4 regions of the Azospirillum sp. Marseille-Q6669 genome follow, and region 3 is predicted to be linked to each of the others. Evidence: predicted binding sites of a transcription regulator. Region 3 holds the regulator's gene; each other region holds the start of a gene.

Region 1 (3,607 bases), on a different contig from region 3:
TGAGTTGTTGAATGAAATGGCGCCGCAGCCCCTTGCCGTTCGGTGGACTTTCATTCGAGATATTGGTCGCTCCGAGACTGAACCCGGACCCAAGGAAGAGGATTGAGGATTGAGGGTCGAACTCCTCGATTCCGTCAATATCGTGCGCCATTGCTCCCTCCATTTTAGGCGATAGTGTGATAATTCTCTCGAGATCGCAATCTTCAACCGCAGTTTTTGCAATTTTGAAATCTATAAGCTGTCCGTCTATTTCTGGCCCAAGGCAGACGCCCCCGCAGTCCGCAAAACGGCTCTTTGACGGCCACACTACAGGCTGTTGGCCAATCCACCACGGCGACGAGTTTCCGGACAAACCTCGCAGTCATTTAGAACGCACCTTGTCCGCTCCTGGCGGTCGGCCAAGCTGCCAGCTACTGCGTCGACGACCGGCGATCGACATTGAAAAGCAGTTGATGGCGCATTTCTATGATGCGCCTCGTGTAGGTCGAGAGCGCCCTTTCACGATTTGGGTTCGCGCCGTCGCCGATACTCGGCAAGCGCCCGATACAAGGTCCCCCGATGCACGCCGAACTGGTCGGCAACCTGCTGGCCAGTCACAGCCGGATCGCCCAACAGCCGTTCGGCCATAACGAGCTGACGGTCGGTCAGCTTGGGTGGTCGGCCGCCGCGCCGTCCCTTGGCCCGCGCCGCCGCCATACCGGCCTTGGTCCGCTCGCTGATGAGGTTGCGCTCGAACTCGGCCATGGCGCTGATCACCGTGAACACCAAGCGACCGACCGCGCCGCCCGTATCGATGGATTCCGTCAAGCTGCGCAGCACTACGCCGCGCGCCTGGAGCTGGTCGGCGATCTTCAGCAACTCGGCGGTGCTGCGCGCCAGGCGGTCGAGGCGCCACACCACCAGTACGTCACCGCGGCGGCATGCCTTCAGGGCGCCGGCCAAGCCGGGACGGTCGGAGCGCACCCCGCTTGCCTTGTCGCTCCACACGTCGGCCTCGGCTACCCCGGCGGCCGCCAGAGCGGCGAGCTGGAGATCGAGCCGCTGATCTTCGGTCGAGACGCGGGCGTAACCGATCAGATGCGTCGCGGGGCTGTTGTGTCGCGTTTGGTCCATGCCCTTTGACGACAGCATACCGCGACAGGTTTTGCAACAGGCGCCAACACAGCTTCCCGGTTGCGCCGATCCTGTCGCATAACCGCTCCTTTTTCATCCAATCCCAACGGAGACATGCCATGAACGCCATGTTCCTGGCGCACACTGTCGCGTCCGACTTCTGCCTCTTCGAGACCTTGTCGCTGAGCGCCAGCCCGCTGGTCCCGGCGCTGGGATGGGCATGACAGCGGAACTGGTCACCGTGATCCCAGCTTTGGTGTCAACGACTCTTTGTTCTTGAAAAGTTCTTTTCCCGCGCCATCCTCCCAACAAGGTCAGGTGGGTGGAGGGGAGCATGCAGGCGCCAGAGCCGATAGTGATGCGGTCATGCCCGGTCGTGTCTGTCGAGGCCGTGGTGCCGGCGGGATTCCCGTCGCCCGCGGCCGACTACATAGAAGGACGAATCGATCTCGCCGAGGTGCTGGTGCCCCACCCTTCCGCCTCTTTCACCTTGCGCGTCTCCGGTCATTCCATGGTCCGGGCCGGCATCCATGACGGCGACCTTGCCATTGTCGATCGATCGCTGACCGCCCGTCACGACGATGTGATCGTCGCAGTGTTGGATGGGGAACTGACGTGCAAGCGACTGCTGAAGCGTGGCGCCCGCGTGTGGCTGGTGCCGGATTCAGATGACACCGCATACCGTCCGGTCGAGGTCACCGACCGGCCCGACTTTGAAATCTGGGGCGTCATCACGAGCACCATCCGCCTGCATCGGCGGTGATGGTTATGGCGCCGCCGCGGGTCTACGGACTGGTGGACTGCAACAACTTCTACGTCTCATGCGAGCGGGTCTTTGATCCCCGGCTCGAAGGCGTCCCGGTCGGCGTGCTTTCGAACAACGACGGCTGCTTCGTCGCCCGCTCCGCCGAGCTGAAGGCGCTGGGCGTCAAGATGGGCCAGCCCCTGTTCGAGGTGCGCGATCTTGTCCGGCGCCACCGGGTGCGGGTGCTGTCCTCCAACTATTCTCTGTATGGCGACCTGTCGGCCCGGGTGACCGACTGTCTCCGCGGCTTCACCCCACGCCTTGAGGTCTACAGCATCGACGAGTCGTTTCTCGACTTGAGCGGCTTTGAGGGTCGGGACCTGCTGGCCTACGCCGCAGAGATCCGGGCGACGGTCCGCCGGTGGACCGGCATTCCGACCTGCGTGGGGATCGGGCCGACCAAGACGCTCGCCAAGGTCAGCAATCATGCCGCGAAGAAGGCACTGCTGGACGACAGCGGTGTCTGCGATCTGGGCGGCGAATCGGAGCGTGAGCATGTGCTGCGCGTCGTGCCGGTCGAGGACGTCTGGGGCATCGGCCGGCGCTCGGCAGAGAAGCTGGGCATGCTCGGCGTGAAGACTGCGGCGGACCTGCGCGACATGGAGCCCCGGCGCGCCCGTCAGGTGCTGACCGTGGTTGGGGAGCGAATCGTCTACGAGCTGCGCGGGCTCTCCTGTCTGCCCCTCGATCAAGCGCCGGCGCCGCGCAAGACGACGGCGGTCACTCGAAGCTTCGGCCAGCCGGTCACAGAATGGGAGCCGATGCGGGAGGCGGTGGCGGCCTACGCGACCAGGGCCGGGGAAAAACTGCGCGCCGAAGGGCTGGCTGCGGAGGCCCTCCAGGTCTTCATGCACACGTCACCCTTCCGGCCGGGCTCGGCCTACAGCAACGTCGCGACCGTCGAACTGCGACCAGCGACCGACGACACCTTCACGCTGATCGCCGCGGCGACGGCCGGCGCCCGCAGGATCTGGCGCGATGGGTTCGCCATGTCCAAGGCCGGGGTGATCCTGACCGGGCTCGTGCCCGTATCCAAGGTGCAGCCGGACCTGCTGGCTGCTGCCGATCGGGCGCGCGGCGCGCGGCTCATGGCGGCGATGGACGCGATCAACAGCCGGATGGGCCGCGACACGCTGGTGCCGGCGGCCACCATGGGCCGGGCGTGGCGGATGCGGCAGGACAGCCGGTCGCCCTCTTACACGACGGAGCTGGACGACGTGCCGGTGGTGCAAGCGTAAGGCGGCAGTAGATTGTGTGAATCTGTGACAATCCTGTATTTAAGGACAATCATAGATTTTGCTTTCCACTACGCTACAGTGCATTGTCATGTTGCCAGTTATGACCCTGTTATCCATTGGATAGACTGTATAAACATCCCATCCAGGGCGCGAAAAATCCTCTTTTATATAATCAGCCAGCCCGCCATCGCAAAAAACAAGATACTCTGAACGATCTATGCTCGCGGGAACTCCATACACTTCCCCACAACCTCGCACTCGGTTAGAGGATAATGTCGAAACTACCGACCTAAAATCATTATCATTAAGTTTGCCAACTTTCCTCGCAGATATTAACCGAATTTTACCTGCCTCATCTATAACGTCTCCCGCCTTTGATTCATTTTGTGTGGTATGTGATTCATCAGATAATGGCGTTAATATACAACTGGCATAAAAAGTCAGCCCCACA
Region 2 (3,607 bases), on a different contig from region 3:
AGACGACGGTTTCGATCAGTTGTCCGACCGCCTGGGGCAGGAGGACCGGGGCGCCGTTTTCGGAAGCGGGCGCCGCATCGTCGCCGAACAGCGACGGCGCGCCGACGCTCCACAGCACCTCGTCGGGCGCCGTCCGGGCGGCGGCGAGGCGGCGCACCGCCCGGCGGAAGCCGTCGAGGTCCGCCCCCTCCCGCAAGGTGATCGTGTGCATCGTCAGAACAGGCTCAACTGGCTGGACGGTGTGACCAAGCGCTGGCGCAGGTCCAGCCGGTCGGTCAGCCCGCCCACGGGGTGGTAGTCGGCGGCGATCAGGAAGGGACGGGCGCGGCGCAGCCCGCTCGACAGCCGCCCCAGATCCTCCATGCGCAGGCGGGTGTGGCGGCGCGCCGACAGGATCTTGTCGACGGCGCGCGCGCCCAGCCCCGGCACCCGCAGCAGCATCTCGCGGTCGGCGCGGTTGACGTCGACCGGGAAGCGCTCGCGGTTCTTCAGCGCCCAGGCCAGCTTCGGGTCGATGCCGAGGTCGAGCATCCCGCCCTCGCCGCCGGACGCGATCTCCTCCACCGTGAAGCCGTAATAGCGCAGCAGCCAATCGGCCTGATACAGGCGGTTCTCCCGTTGCAGGGGCGGCGGCTTGACCGGCAGCACCGAGCTGGCCTCCGGGATCGGGCTGAAGGCGGAGTAGTAGACGCGGCGCAGCCCGTAGCGCTGATAGAGCGTGCCGCTGGTCTCCAGGACCGAGCGGTCGGTGGCATCGTCGGCGCCGACGATCAGCTGGGTGCTCTGGCCGGCGGGGGAGAAGCGGCGGCGCTCCTCCTTGGCCTCGACGATGCGCTCGTTGACCTGTCCCATCACCGCCTTGATGGTGCCGCCGTTCTTCTCCGGCGCGAAGGCCTTCAGGCTGTGGTCGGAGGGCAGTTCGAGGTTGATCGACAGGCGGTCGGCCCACAGCCCGGCCTGCTCGATCAGCCAGGGGCTGGCTTCGGGGATGGTTTTCAGGTGGATGTAGCCGGCGAAGCCGTGGTCGCGCCGCAAGGTCCGCGCCACCAGCATCATCTGCTCCATCGTGTGGTCCGGCGAGCGGATGATGCCGGAGGACAGGAACAGGCCCTCGATGCAGTTGCGCTTGTAGAAGCCGAGGGTCAGCGTTACCACCTCCTCCACCGTGAAGCGGGCGCGGCGGACGTTGGAGGAGCGCCGGTTGATGCAGTAGACGCAGTCGAACAGGCAGTGGTTGGTCAGCAGGATCTTCAGGAGCGAGACGCAGCGCCCGTCCGGTGTGTAGGCGTGGCAGATGCCGGCACCGGTCGTCGAGCCCAGCCCCTCCTTGCCGCCGCTGCGCGGCTTGGCGCCGGACGAGGCGCAGGAGGCGTCGTATTTCGCCGCATCGGCCAGAATGCCGAGCTTCTCGATCAAGGCGTCGTCCATCGTCCCATCCCACGCTGCTTGTGTGTTCTTAATATGTTCTCATGGGGTGGGGAGGCAAGCGGCGTGTGCGGCGCTGGGTGGGACAAAGTCCGACCAGCATATCTTCGGCAATCTTGGATGGCACGGAAGCGGGACCACATATCCGGGATGAACCCGCATCCGCCATTCCGTCTCGGCCGCCGCACCGTCCTTGCCGCCACCGCCGCCGTTGCTGCCGCGTCCCTCGGCGGCGCCCTGACGCGCCCGCTGCAGGCTGCCCAACCCGCAGCCGGTGCCACGTTCGATCCGGTCCTGCTGGACCGGGCGGTCAAACAGGCGGCGGCGCTCGACCAGATCCATGCGCTGGTCATCGGGCGGAATGGGGAGGTGGTGTCGGCGGAGGCTTTTCGGGGACCGGCGGTTAGCCGCGCCGTGAACGTCAAGTCGGTGTCCAAGACCATCGCCGCCTCGCTCGCCGGCATTGCCATCGACCGCGGGGTCCTGAGGAGCGTCGATGACACCCTCGCCGAGGCGGCGCCGGGGCTGGTTCCGGCGGGCGTCGATCCGCGGGTGCGGCGGATCACCATCGCCGACCTCCTGACCATGCAGGCCGGTCTGGAACCGACCTCCGGGCCGGGCTACGGCCGCTGGATCAACAGCCGCAACTGGGTCGCCGACGCACTGCGCCGTCCCTTCGTCACCGAGCCCGGCGCGCGGATGCTCTATTCGACCGGGAGCTACCATCTGCTGGGCGCGGCGCTGTCCAGCGCGTCGGGGCGCAGCCTGCTGGCCCTGGCGCGGGACTGGCTGGGCGAGCCGCTGGGGATCGAGGTGCCGTCCTGGACGCGCGACCCGCAGGGCTTCTATCTCGGCGGCAACAACATGGCGCTGTCGCCGCTCGACCTCTTCCGCTTCGGCGAGCTGTGGCGGCAGGGCGGCCTGTGGAACGGACATCCGGTCATCAGCGCCGCCTGGGTGGAGGCGTCGTGGGTGCCGCGCACGCGCTCTCCCTTCTCCGGCGACGACTACGGGTACGGCTGGTTCCTCGCCAAGGCGAAGGGGCACCGCATCGCCTACGCGCGCGGCTACGGCGGGCAGATGCTCTATCTGGTGCCCAGCCTGGGGCTGACCGTCGTCGTCACCTCCGACCCCGGCCGGCCGGCGCGCTCGGATGGCCATGTCGGCCTTCTCAACGCCCTGCTGACCGACGCGATCATCCCGGCGGCGGAAATGGCCTGACCGGCCGGTGGGTCAGGCGGACAGCGCATCGCTGCGCAGCCGCCGCATCACGTCCCGTCGCGGCAGCCAAGCCACCAGCACGGCTCCGACCGCCGCCATCGCGGCGACGGTGCCGAGGAAGGCGGCCAGGGGAACAGCGCCTCCAGGCAGGGGAGCGCCCTCGGCAAGGCTGGCGACCACCACCGCGCCGCCGACCCAGCCGAGCGGAACCGCGACCGCGGCGACCGCGGCGCCCAGGAGGACGAATTCCAGCACCACCGCCTGGACCATCGAACGCCGCCCGACTCCGAGGGCGTGCAGGATCGCCATTTCCTGAAGCCGCCGCCGGGCGCTGCTGGCGATGGCGCCGAGAAGGACCACGACCGCCGCGCCGAGAGCGACGGCGGACAGGCCGTCGAGAAGCCCGCGCACGGTCTGGACGGTCGCCCCGAGCGTGTCCAGAACCTCCGCCACGCGGATCGTGGGGGCTTGCGGGATTGCCTGCGTCACCGCCGCCTCAACCGCCGGAACCGCTTCGGGCGAGGACCAGACGGCGCTGACGAGGCTGTGCGGCGGCGGTTTGGGGAAGGGGGAGAGGAGAACCGGAAAATCCAGGTCGAGCCGCGTCCAGTCGATGCGCCGGAGGTTGGCGACCGTCGCGGTCAGTGGGCCGCTCGCCAGGGCCAGCGTGAGGCTGTCTCCCACCGCCAGCCCCAACCGGCGGGCGACCTGCGCGTCCAGCGAGGCGAGCGGCGGGCCGGTATAGCCCTCGGGCCACCAACTCCCCGCGACGATCCGGTCGGTGGGGGCCGGGCGGTCGCGCCAGGACAGGCCGCGGTCGCCGCGCACCGCCCAGCCGACGGAGCGCGGGGCGTTCGCCTCGGTGATGGCGGCGCCGTTGAGGCGGCTGATCCGGGCATGCAGGAAGGGCGCCGTCTCGACCCGCCCGACGCCGGGCAGGGCGGAGAGCCGTTCGCTCAAG
Region 3 (3,607 bases):
CGGTCACGCTGGGCGGGCTGTGGCTGGCCATCTGGACGGGACGCTGGCGCTGGCTGGGGCTGGTGGCCTTGGCTGGCGGGCTGGTCGCCCCGGCCGTAGCGCCGCGGCCCGACATTCTGGTGTCGGAGGACGGAACGCTGATGGCCGTGCGCGGCGCTGAGGGGATCCTCAGCCTGTCGACCGCCAGCGACGGGCGGGTCGCCAACACGTGGAGGCGGCGCGACGGCATGGAGAAGCCGGAAGAAAAAGCCGGGCAGGATGTCTGGCCGCTTGTCGGGGTGAGCCTGGACAGACGGCTGCGCTGCGACGCCTTGGGGTGCCTCTACCGTGCGCAGGGGAAGACGGTGGCGCTGCTGCGACAACCGGACGCCTTACCGGAGGATTGCGCTGTGGCCGATGCGGTGGTGACCGCAACCCCGTCGCGCGGGTGTCGGGCGCCGCTGGTCATCGACCGTTGGGGACTGCGGCGGGAGGGTGCGCACACGCTCACCCTGTCGGACAAGGGCATCCGGGTGGAAACCGTCCGGGGGCAGCGCGGCGACCGCCCTTGGACGATGGGGGGAAAGCTGCCCGACGGAAAGACCGGGGCGCGCTGAACCGCCGCCCCGGAGCATCCTGCCGTCAGTACTTCCGCACCAGCCCGACGAGGCGGCCCTGCACCCGAACCCTGTCGGCACCGAAGATGCGGGTCTCGTAGGCGGCGTTGGCCGGTTCGAGCGCCACGGTGTTGCCCTTGCGGCGCAAGCGCTTCAGCGTGACCTCGGCGTCGTCCACCAGGGCTACGACGATGGAGCCGTTGTCCGCGCTGTCGCAGCGCTGGATGACCACCGTGTCATGGTCGAGGATGCCGGCCTCCACCATGGAATCGCCAGCGACTTCCAGCGCGTAGTGGTCGCCCATGCCGAGCATGGCGGCGGGAACGTCCACGAAGGCGGAACCGTCGCGCAACGCTTCGATGGGCGTGCCCGCGGCGATCCGGCCGTAGAGCGGAAGCTGCACGGATTCGGACGCCGGGTTCGCCTCGCGTCCCGCGAAGCTGAAGTCGCCCTTGATGACGTTGGGCTGGAACTTGGCGCGCGGCGGCCGGGTGCGGGCGGTCTCAAGCCCCTCCGGCAGGCGCAGCACTTCCAGCGCGCGGGCGCGGTGGGGCAGGCGGCGGATGAAGCCGCGCTCCTCCAGCCCCGTGATGAGGCGGTGGATGCCCGACTTGGACTTCAGGTTGAGAGCGTCCTTCATTTCGTCGAAGGAAGGGGACACACCGCCCTGTCCGAGCCGCTCGTTGATGAAAAGCAGCAATTCATGCTGCTTGCGCGTGAGCATTTGTGCCTCCCGGCCGGTTCCGCACTAGATATGGAACAAAAGCAAAACGTTCCATCTTGTTCTAGTTTGGTTCTTAACCCCCGTCAAGCCCTACGGATGAAATCAATCGCAAATCGACGGACAGGACTCCCAAATGGATTTCCCGTGCGGAACGGATTAAAGCGACAGGACACCGCCACTCAGCGGGATCACCGTCACGCGGTCGCCCACGGCGGCGGCGGTTGCCTGCGGCTCGCGGACGATCAGGGCGTCGGCCTGGGCCAGCCGGGACATCATCGCGCTGTCCTGGCGCGGGAAGGGGGTGGCGACGGGCTCGCCGTCCGCTCCGGTGGACAGGGTGGCCCGCAGGAAATCGGTGCGGTCGTCGTTGGCCTTCAGCGGCGCGCCGAGCCGCGCCGCGAGCGTGGCGTTCTCGGCGGGCAACCCTTGGAGACGGCGAAGGATTGGCACCAGGAACAGCAGGGCGGCCACCCCGGTGGACACCGGATTGCCCGGCAGGCCGAGCAGCGGAACGCCGTTCGCCGTCCCGAAAATCAACGGTTTGCCGGGTTTCATGGCGACCCGGTAGAAGTCCAGCGACAGCCCGCCCAGCACGTCGCGCACATGGTCGTGCTCGCCTTGCGAGGCGCCGCCCGTGGTCACCAGCAGGTCGCAGCCGGCCGCCCCGGCGGCCATTACGGCGAGATGCTCCGGATCGTCCTTGGCCACGCCGAGATTGTGGGCGAGCCCGCCCTGGCTGGCGACCAACGCGCACAGGCCGAGCGCGTTGGAGCTGACGATCTGACTCGGTCCCAGCGGATCGCCGGGGAGGGCGATCTCGTCCCCGGTGGCGAGCACGGCGATCCGTGGGCGGCGGTGGACGCGCAGCCAGGGCAGGTTGGCCGCGGCGGCCAGGGCGACGTCGCGGGCGGTGAGCAGCCGTCCCTTGGGAAGCAACTCCTCTCCGGCAGTGAAGTCCAGTCCGGCGGGGCGGATGAAGCGCCCCTTGGGCACGGCGCGCCCGACGCGCACGCGGTCCCCGGCATCTTCGCAATCCTCCTGCATCACCACGGCGTCGGCCCCGGCGGGCAGGGGCGCGCCGGTGAAGATGCGCACGGCCTCGCCCGCTCCGACCGATCCGGCGAAGGCGTGGCCGGCGGCGGACTCGCCGATGCGGCGCAGGGTGACGGGAGCTTCCCCCGATGCCTGGGTGATGTCGGCGGCGCGGACGGCCCAGCCGTCCATGGCGGCGGCGGCGAAGGGCGGCTGGGTCAGCCGGGCGACGGCGGGCTCCGCCAGGACGCGCCCCAGCGCGTCGGGCAGTGGCACCGTCTCCGCCGGTAGGGCGGTGAAGGCGGCGAGGATGCGGGCGCGGGCTTCACCGACCTGCAGCATCAGACCGCGCTCCCCCATTCCCCGCTCTTGCCGCCGGCCTTGTGCAGCAGCTTGACCTCGGTGATGGTCATGCCCCGGTCCACCGCCTTGCACATGTCGTAGACGGTCAGCGCCGCAACTGACACGGCGGTCAGCGCCTCCATCTCCACGCCGGTCTGGCCCCTGAGCTTGCAGGTGGCGGTGATGTCCACGGCGTTGCGCTCGGGATCGCAGGTCAGGTCCACCTTGACCGAGGTCAGCATCAGCGGGTGGCACAGCGGGATCAGGTCCGGCGTGCGCTTGGCCCCCATGATGCCGGCCAGCCGGGCCACCGACAGCACGTCGCCCTTCTTGACGCCGCCCTGGAGGATGAGCGCCAGCGTTTCCGGCTGCATCAGGACGGAGCCGCGGGCGGTCGCCGTGCGTTCCGTATCCGCCTTGTCGGACACGTCCACCATGACCGCGCGGCCTTCGGCGTCGAAATGGGTGAAGCCGCTTGCGGGCTGGTCGGTCATAGGGGTTTCTCCATGAACAGGCTCAGCGGGTCCGGACCGTAGGGGCCGAACGGGGCGCAGTCGGCGAAGCCCTGCTTGCGGTAGAGGGCAATGGCCTCGTCCTGATAAACGCCGGTCTCCAGCCGCAGCAGGGACAGGCCTGCGGCGCGGGCCTCGTCCTCGATGCGTTCCAGAAGGCGCCGACCGATCTGGCCACCGCGCGCGGTCGGCTGGACGAACATCCGCTTGACCTCGCCATAGCCGCCCTCGGTGTCGATGCGCATGGCGCCGCAGCCGACCACGGTTCCCGAACGCCGGGCGACCAGGAAACGGATGTCCGGCTTGGCCAGCGATTGCAGGTCGAGCAGATGGTTGCTCTCCGCCGGGTATAAATCGCCCAGATAGCGGTCCAACTCCTCGATGAGCTGAACCACCTCGCC
Region 4 (3,607 bases), on a different contig from region 3:
CCCGACGCTCAGAAGGAGGCTTGCCATGCTGCCCGCTCATTTGGCCGCCCGCTTGCTGGAGCAACGCCGGGCTCAGGAATCGGCGGAATTCGCCCGGCAACTGCCGCTCTACGCGGACGACGCGCCCTTTCCGCCCGACGCCGATCCGGATGGCGAGACCGGGCAACCCCTGCCCGACTGGGCCACCAACTACTGACAGGAAAACGACGGGTGGCTGTCGCGTAGGCGACATCACCGTCCGTCCCTCCCGTCCGCATCACGCCACCTCGGCCCAGGACGGTCCGTGTCCGCCCACCGGAACCGGACGCCGAACCGGGGTGGATGCGGGCGCGGGAACGGCCCGCTCCGGTGCTTGCGCCGGGACCAGGGCACCGTCACGCCATTCCACAAGCCACGCCCCCGGGCGACCGCCCCGGCAGCGCTCCAGTTCCGCGCGCCAGCGCGGATCGCCCACGCCCGGCTCCGCCGTCCAACTGGGCGCCGGCGCGATCCGCCAGCGGGTGACCGCCGCGCTCGCCGCCGAGCGGCGGGCGGTGCTCTGCAACAGGAATCCCGTCACACCCGACGACTCGGCGGCCAGTTGAAGCCGGCGGCTCGCCGTCAGGTCCAGCCCACCGACCTCCCCCAGCACGGCGGACAGCCGCCTGCAGCGCAGCGCCTCCTCCATCGCCCACAGGGCGTCGGCGTCGCGGGTCGCGCGCACGGCGATCAGCCGGTCCGGCGTCAGCCCATAGGCGGCCAGCCCGGCGGCGTGCAGGTCGCGCCCGCGCACGACCCACAGCGCGGGCGCCGCCGCGCTGGCGAGGCGGGCCAGCAGATGCGCGGCGAAGGCCGTGCCGGCCCCCGGCTCCTCCCCCGCCACCTCGTGCAGGCAGCCGAGCGGCAGACCGCCCGCCGGAAAGGCTCCGTCGAGATCCGGCAGGCCGAAGGGCAGCACCCGCGCGCCTTCCCCGCCCAGCCCTTCCAGGCCCCGGATGCGGGCGCGCAGATCGGCCAGAACCGCCGCCCGGTCCGGCGGGGGCGCTTCGATGCAGGACCCAGGCACAGGAAGTTCGGGCATGACTCGCTTCCGCTGAGCAGGTATTTGTTCCTGATAGGTTCTATCATGCCCCATCCGCCCAGGGGAGTCCGGAAATGCAAAAGGGGGCGGCCTTTCGGACGCCCCCCTCGCGAGACCGGTTGAGGAGTGGAGAGTGGTCAGCCGGCCTGTTGGATCGCCGACAGGACCCAGCGCCCGCCGCGCGGACGGGTGAAGGTCCAGATTTCCGTGGCCTCGACCGAACGGTTCGGGTCGCCCTCGACCACACGGTTGCTCGCGCGGTCCACCGTCACGTCGGTCAGCGAGAAGCGCATCGCCACGGTGGCGTATTCCGCGTTGCCCTCGCGCCACGCCTCGGCCAGGTCGCCCTGGAGCAGGCGGACGTCGGACAGGCGGTTGACCACGCCGCGGTTGTGGTTGGCCGCCAGTTCCTCGGTGAAGTAGGAGGCCATCTCCGGCGTCACGGCGTTGCGCAGGGCCGTCAGGTCCTCGTTGCCGTAGGCGGTCTGGACCGCGACCAGCGTCTGCTCGAACGCCTGATAGTCGGCCGGAGCGATGCCCAGGTCGTCACGGCGCACGCCAGGACGGCCGGACGAAGCCGGACCCGCCGCCGCACCACCGCGAGCGCCACCACCCAGCGGGTTCGAGCGCGCGTCCACCGCCTCGCGGTTCATCGCACCGGGGTTCATGGCGCCCGGATTCGGACCGGCATAGGCGGCGTTGGAAGCGCCCATGCCCGCCGGCCGCGCCGCGCCCGCCGAACGGTTGCGGAAGAAGCGCATGGCCAGACGGACCAGGAAGACGACCAGCAGGATCTGGAGGATGAAGCCCAGGATGCCCGCGAAGCTGCCCAGCCCATCGAGGAAGCCGCCGCCGAACAGCATGCCAGCGATGCCGGCGCCGATCAGGCCGCCCATCAGGGCCGGCATGAAGCCGCCGCGCGAGAAGAAGCCGCCGCGCTGCGCCGCCGCCGGCGACGCCATGCCCGGCTGCTGCATACCCGGCTGCTGGGCGCCCGGGGTCTGGGCCGGGGCCGCCGACCGCTCCATCGGGGCGGCGCGCGGCGCGGTGTTGGTCTGGGCCGGCGCCTCGTAGGTGCGCGAGCCGCGGCTGCCCGCGGAACTGCTCTTGCCGGCGCGGGCGTCGGCGGTGCCGGCGGTCAGCGCCACGGCCAGCGCCAGAGCGACGGCGCCGAAGGCGCGGGCCGGAGTGCGGGAAACGGTGCGGGGGGATCGCGTGTTCTGGGTCATGGCCGTGTTCGGTAAAGCCCTCGTTTCGGGGGACGCTCACTCATGTAGCGTCCTCCTATATGGTATGGCAGCCCTGCTGTTTTAGAGGGGGCCGCAACCAAACCGGCCAAAAAATGCGCAGGCCGCCCGTTGCGCCCGATCAGGCGGAGGCGCGCTCCCACACCGTTTCCACCCTATGGAAAGTTCCCGCACCGGCCGGAACGACCGGCGGCAGCGGCGCGGGCAGCCGCTCCGCCGCTTGCAGCGCTGCCCAGACGCGGCGGCGCACCTCGATCTGGCGACGGCAATCGCGCGAGCAGTAGAGCGGCGCCGGGCCGCGCGGCGAGCTGCGGCGGAACGGCTGTCCGCAGCAGGCGCAATAAAGTGTGGTCATGGTGATCCTCCCTGCTTTTTTCCGATGACTGGTGCCCCGCCCATCACCCTGTGGAGCGGGCGCCCGTTCGGTTCTTTTCGGTCTAAAGTCTCGATCTGCGCGCACCATTGTTGTGCCTAAGGACGTCCCAGACCAGAGATGCCTTCGGCATATGGCCGCTCGAAACCCCGGCGATTCCGGAAAAATCGTCGGAACAACAATCGCTTGGCTTCCCACAAATCCAGATCGCGCGTCCATTCGCCGCACCCGGTCGTCACCCCCCTCTCCGTTCGGACGATGACCCTGCGTCCGCCCGACCATCCGTATGACGATGGCCCCGCCCAGACCGTGAGCGCGTCCGTGGTGCCGGGCACCCGATGGAGATAGGCCGGGAACCGCCGGGCACAGCCGCGGGTTGCTCCCCCGTCACGCCCGACCGGCTCCGCCCACGGCTTCATCCACCGGCGGCTCCCCACGGCGGCTCTCCTGCTCCGGTGAAGCCCCATGAGCGACATCCGCACACGCCCCGCGCCCGCTACCAGCCTCTCGGGCGTCGCCACGGCGGCGCCGGTCATCTCCATCGACCTGGAACGGCTGGAACGGCTGCGCCGGCTGACCCGGCTGATGGACACGCGCTGGCGCGTTCCCGGCACCCGTATTCCCTTCGGGCTGGACGGCATCGCCGCGCTGGTCCCGGTCGCTGGCAGCACGGCGACCACCGTGGTGGCCGCCTACATCATCATGGAAGCCGCCCGCTTCGACCTGCCGAAGAGCCTGATCGCCCGCATGGTCGCCAACATGGCGGTGGACTGGGCCGGCGGCTCGGTCCCGGTGGTCGGCGCCCTCTTCGACATCGGCTTCAAGGCCAACCGCCGCAACCTGAACCTGTTGCTGGAGCATCTGGAGAACCGGCTGGCCGCACCCAACTGACGGACCGGCCAGACGGGCGGGCGTTCACGGCCGGGC

Evidence for each region. Region 3 encodes LexA, which represses DNA repair genes until DNA is damaged. Its sites were predicted from a motif close to ATGTTCTANTTTGGTTC; they were not measured.
Region 1: a site for LexA is predicted at 1,384-1,400, ahead of ACWPXE_RS32900 (LexA family protein). Genes of this name have one in related genera too.
Region 2: a site for LexA is predicted at 1,451-1,467, ahead of ACWPXE_RS01335 (putative DNA modification/repair radical SAM protein). Genes of this name have one in related genera too.
Region 4: a site for LexA is predicted at 1,085-1,101, ahead of ACWPXE_RS17520 (ImuA family protein). Genes of this name have one in related genera too.

Annotation. Positions count from the first base shown of each region.
Region 1 is NZ_CBCOOP010000008.1:97,034-100,640, forward strand. It holds gene ACWPXE_RS32890 (SIR2 family protein) at 1-151, opposite strand, end outside; gene ACWPXE_RS32895 (recombinase family protein) at 499-1,131, opposite strand; gene ACWPXE_RS32900 (LexA family protein) at 1,448-1,876, shown strand; gene ACWPXE_RS32905 (Y-family DNA polymerase) at 1,882-3,156, shown strand.
Region 2 is NZ_CBCOOP010000001.1:317,000-320,606, forward strand. It holds gene ACWPXE_RS01330 (UdgX family uracil-DNA binding protein) at 1-211, opposite strand, end outside; gene ACWPXE_RS01335 (putative DNA modification/repair radical SAM protein) at 214-1,428, opposite strand; gene ACWPXE_RS01340 (serine hydrolase domain-containing protein) at 1,576-2,646, shown strand; gene ACWPXE_RS01345 (ABC transporter permease) at 2,659-3,607, opposite strand, start outside.
Region 3 is NZ_CBCOOP010000002.1:383,529-387,135, forward strand. It holds gene ACWPXE_RS13025 (ComEC/Rec2 family competence protein) at 1-596, shown strand, start outside; gene lexA (transcriptional repressor LexA) at 622-1,320, opposite strand; gene ACWPXE_RS13035 (molybdopterin molybdotransferase MoeA) at 1,477-2,694, opposite strand; gene moaC (cyclic pyranopterin monophosphate synthase MoaC) at 2,694-3,188, opposite strand; gene ACWPXE_RS13045 (GNAT family N-acetyltransferase) at 3,185-3,607, opposite strand, start outside.
Region 4 is NZ_CBCOOP010000003.1:27,508-31,114, reverse strand. It holds gene ACWPXE_RS17525 (hypothetical protein) at 26-196, shown strand; gene ACWPXE_RS17520 (ImuA family protein) at 257-1,060, opposite strand; gene ACWPXE_RS17515 (TIM44-like domain-containing protein) at 1,198-2,289, opposite strand; gene ACWPXE_RS17510 (hypothetical protein) at 2,429-2,662, opposite strand; gene ACWPXE_RS17505 (DUF4112 domain-containing protein) at 3,146-3,571, shown strand.